DNA from 2 places in the Micromonospora sp. NPDC048894 genome. Region 1 is predicted to be linked to the other one. Evidence: predicted binding sites of a transcription regulator. Region 1 holds the regulator's gene; the other holds the start of a gene.
What was found. Region 1 encodes HrcA, which represses chaperone genes, less so after heat shock. Its sites were predicted from a motif close to GGTTNGCACNCTCNNNNNGAGNGTGCNAACC; they were not measured.

Region 1 (2,198 bases):
GCGGCCAACGCCTGCGCCCGGACGGCCGGCGACTGCTGACCGCGTACCAGGTAGGCGATCAGCGGGGCGACGAAGCCGAGCGGGCCGAGGCTGATCAGCGCGCCGGCGGCCCCGCCGAAGTGCGCGACCAGCGCCCAGGTCTTGTCCTCGCTGTTGGCGTATCCACCGGTCGGGGCGCCGTACGCGCCGGCGGTCGGATATCCGCCACCGGCCGGGGGGTAGCCACCCGGCGGGCCGTAGCCCCCCGACGGGTCGTAGCCACCCGACGGCGGCTGGTCGCCGGTGGGCGGCGGATACCCGCCGGGCGGGGGATACCCGCCTGCACCCGGTGCCCCGGACAGTGGTGCGGTGGGCGGCTCATATGGCGAGCCCTGGCCAGCGTTCGGGTCCGGCGGGTAGCCGTCCCCCGCGCCGGGCGGGCGAGGTGGTTCAGTCATGCCCGTCACGGTAGGGGCTGCTGGCAAGGGTGCACCAGAGCGACACTGGTGAGGTTGGCCTCGACATTCGGTCAGCGGCCACGCCGGCAACCCACCGGGGCGGTCGCACCGACGGTCCGTCGTTGATCAACGCAGCGGCGGTACTGCCGTCGTAGACTGGCACTCGCTACAGTCGAGTGCCAGAGCGCTCGCCGGACGCGTCAGAAGTCCGGTCGCCGTGCGACAGGAGGTGGGAGATGGGTCTCGACGACCGCAAACTCGCCGTGCTGCGGGCGATCGTCGAGGACTACGTCGCCACGCAGGAGCCCGTCGGCAGCAAGACGCTCGTCGAGCGGCACCAGCTCGGGGTCTCCCCGGCGACCGTCCGTAACGACATGGCGGTGCTGGAGGAGGAAGGCTACATCCGCCAGCCGCACACCAGCGCCGGCCGGGTGCCCACCGACCGGGGCTACCGCCTCTTCGTCGACCGGCTCTCCCGGGTCAAACCGCTCAGCCCCGCCGAACGTCGGGCCATCGAGCGGTTCCTGGTCGGCGCGGTCGACCTCGACGACGTGGTGCACCGCACCGTACGGCTGCTGGCGCAGCTCACCCGGCAGGTCGCCGTCGTGCAGTACCCGTCGCTGGCCCGCTCGTCGGTGCGGCACCTGGAGCTGGTGCCGATCTCCACCACCCGGCTGATGCTGGTCATGATCGCCGACACCGGGCGGGTCGAGCAGCGGCTGGTCGAACTGCCCACGCCGGTCCCCGCCGACGACGTCACCGACCTGCGCCGGCTGGTCAACGAGAAACTGGTCGGCAGTCGGCTGTCCGACACCCCACCGCTGGTCCAGGCGCTGGTCGAGGAGTCCGCGCCGCACCTGCGCGGGGCCATGACCACCCTGTCCACCGTGCTGCTGGAGACCCTCGTCGAGCGCACCGAGGAGCGGTTGGCGCTCGCCGGCACCGCCAACCTCACCCGGGGCGGCCTGCTCGACTTCCAGGGTTCGCTGCGACCCATCCTGGAGGCGCTCGAAGAGGAGGTCGTCCTGCTCAAGCTGATCGGCGAGGCCGAACCGAGCACCACCCGGGTGCTGATCGGCGACGAGAACGAGGTCGACAACCTGCGGGCCGCCTCGGTGGTCAGCACCGGGTACGGCCCCGGCAGCACCATCGTCGGTGGGCTGGGCGTGCTCGGCCCGACCCGGATGGACTACCCCGGCACCATCGCCACGGTGCGGGCCGTGGCACGCTACGTGGGCGAGCTGCTGGCCCAGAACTGACCAGTCAGGGCCGACGGCCGGCTCCGGCCGCCGACCGGCGCAACGCGAGACGAACATGAGGACACGGAACGCAGTGGCCAGGGACTACTACGGCATTCTCGGCGTCGGCCGGGAAGCCTCCGATGACGAGATCAAGCGCGCCTACCGCAAGCTGGCGCGGCAGTTCCACCCGGACGTCAATCCGGACCCGGAGGCACAGGAGAAGTTCAAGGACATCAACGCCGCGTACGAGGTCCTCTCGGACGACCGGAAGCGGCAGATCGTCGACCTGGGCGGCGACCCGCTCGCCCCGGGCGGCGGGGGCGCCGGAGGCCCGGGCGGCCCCGGTGGGGCCGGCCCGTTCGTCGGCTTCCAGGACATCATGGACGCCTTCTTCGGTGGTGCGGCCGGTGGGGCGCGCGGTCCGCGCCCGCGTACCCGCCCCGGAGCCGACGCGATCCTGCGGCTGGAACTGGACCTGCACGAGACCGCCTTCGGCGTCGAGGCCCCAATCACCGTCGAC
Region 2 (2,198 bases), on a different contig from region 1:
GTGCCGGTCAACTGGTGGGCGGCGACCGGATCGCGGTCGGCGGTACGGCAGGTGGGAGAACCGTCTGCCGGGCGCTGCCGGTCGGCGGTCCCCGCCCTCAGCACGGTCGCCCGGCGGGGCACCTCGGCGAGCGGGCCGCCCCAGAGGGCCGCCTCGACCAGGTCCCCGTCGACGCTGACCCACTCCGCCTCGGCCCCGGCCGGGATCAACGCGTGGTCGACGCCGGGGGCCACCTTCACCACCGTGTGCGGCACCCTGCCGGCCAGCCCGGTGACGAAGTCCCACGGCGGCGAGTAGGCGTTCGGGTCGAAGATCCGTCGTCCGGTGCCGGCCCGCCGTCGGGCCGGATCACAGAAGACCGCGTCGACCCGGGTCACGTCGAACGCCGTCGCGTCGCCGCACTCGACGGTGAACCGCCCGGCCAGGCCGGCCGCCTCGGCGTTCGCGGCGGCGAGCGCGGCGGTGACCGGGTCGGCCTCCACCCCGTACACCCGGATGCCGGCGCGGGCGGCGGCGAGCGCGTCGGCGCCGAGGCCGCAGCCCAGGTCGGCGAGGGTGCGCACCCCGGCGGCGGCGAGCCGCCCGGCCCGCCGGTCGGCGACGACCCGACGGGTGGCCTGCTCCAGGCCGGGGCGGGTGAGGAACATCCCGGCCGCCTCGGGGCCGAACTTGCCGACCGCCCGGCGACGCAGCTCGGCCTGGGTCAGCGCGGCGGCGGCCAGCCCGGGGGGCACCCCACGCGACCGCAGCGCCGCCGCCGCGACCAGCGGGTCGCCGCCGGCCACCTCGGTCGCCGCGGCGAGCACGACCGACCCCTCGGGGGTACGCAGCGCGGCGAACTGGTCGAGATCCACGCCCTCATTGTCCGGCCCGGCCGGCGGGCCGACTCGGTCGGGCCGGTGTCGCGGCCTCCGGGCGGTGTCCGCACCGCCGGATCGCCGCCGTCGGGTCGGGCACCGCCCGGTCGACACGAAGGGCGGCGGATTGGCACTCTCCTTGACGGAGTGCTAGCCGAGGAATAACCTGCGATTAGCACTCTCACCCTGAGGGTGCCAGCGTCCGGGCCACCTGGTCCGGGTGCTGAACGCCAGGCGGACCGGCACCCGCGACGACGGCCCCGCCCGGTGGCATGTGGCAGATTGACGCTGGTCGGACTCTCGGCCGGCAACGAAACCAAGTACCCCAGGAGGGTATGCCCGTGACTACCGCGACCAAGGTTGCGATCAAGCCGCTCGAGGACCGCATCGTGGTCCAGGCGAACGAGGCTGAGACCACCACGGCGTCGGGCATCGTGATCCCCGACACCGCCAAGGAGAAGCCGCAGGAGGGCACCGTCCTCGCCGTCGGCCCGGGCCGGATCGACGACAAGGGCAACCGCGTGCCGCTCGACGTCAAGGTCGGCGACACCGTTCTCTACTCGAAGTACGGCGGCACCGAGATCAAGTACGCCGGCGAGGAGTACCTGGTGCTCTCCGCCCGCGACGTTCTCGCGGTCATCGAGAAGTAACCAACCGATTCCAGTGTCGTCGCCCCGGTCCGGCTCGCCGGGCCGGGGCGACGACGCTTCGAAGGGACATTCATGGCGAAGATCCTGAGCTTCTCGGACGACGCCCGACACCTGCTGGAGCACGGTGTCAACGCCCTCGCGGACACGGTCAAGGTCACCCTCGGCCCGCGCGGGCGCAACGTCGTCCTGGACAAGAAATTCGGTGCGCCGACGATCACCAACGATGGTGTGACCATCGCCAAGGAGATCGAGCTCACCAACCCGTACGAGAACCTCGGCGCGCAGCTGGTCAAGGAGGTGGCGACGAAGACCAACGACGTCGCCGGCGACGGGACCACCACCGCGACCGTGCTGGCCCAGGCGATGGTGCGCGAGGGCCTGCGCAACGTGACCGCCGGGGCCAACCCGGCCGGCCTCAAGCGGGGCGTCGACGCGGCGGCCGCCAAGGTCTCCGAGGCGCTGCTCGGCCGGGCCGTCGAGGTGGCCGACAAGGAGTCGATCGCGCACGTGGCGACGATCTCCGCGCAGGACGCCACCATCGGCGAGCTGATCGCCGAGGCGATGGAGCGGGTCGGCCGCGACGGTGTCATCACCGTCGAGGAGGGCTCCACCCTCACCACCGAGCTGGAGGTGACCGAGGGTCTCCAGTTCGACAAGGGCTTCATCTCGCCCAACTTCGTCACCGACTCCG

Region 2: groES (co-chaperone GroES) is a predicted target of HrcA. The motif match lies at 1,028-1,058, and genes of this name have one in related genera.

What each region holds. Positions count from the first base shown of each region.
Region 1 covers NZ_JBEZFY010000006.1:430,141-432,338, reverse strand. The annotation lists gene AB0C22_RS16525 (DUF4870 domain-containing protein) at 1-437, opposite strand, end outside; gene hrcA (heat-inducible transcriptional repressor HrcA) at 674-1,696, shown strand; gene dnaJ (molecular chaperone DnaJ) at 1,770-2,198, shown strand, end outside.
Region 2 covers NZ_JBEZFY010000005.1:539,928-542,125, reverse strand. The annotation lists gene AB0C22_RS14510 (methyltransferase domain-containing protein) at 1-854, opposite strand, end outside; gene groES (co-chaperone GroES) at 1,193-1,507, shown strand; gene groL (chaperonin GroEL) at 1,580-2,198, shown strand, end outside.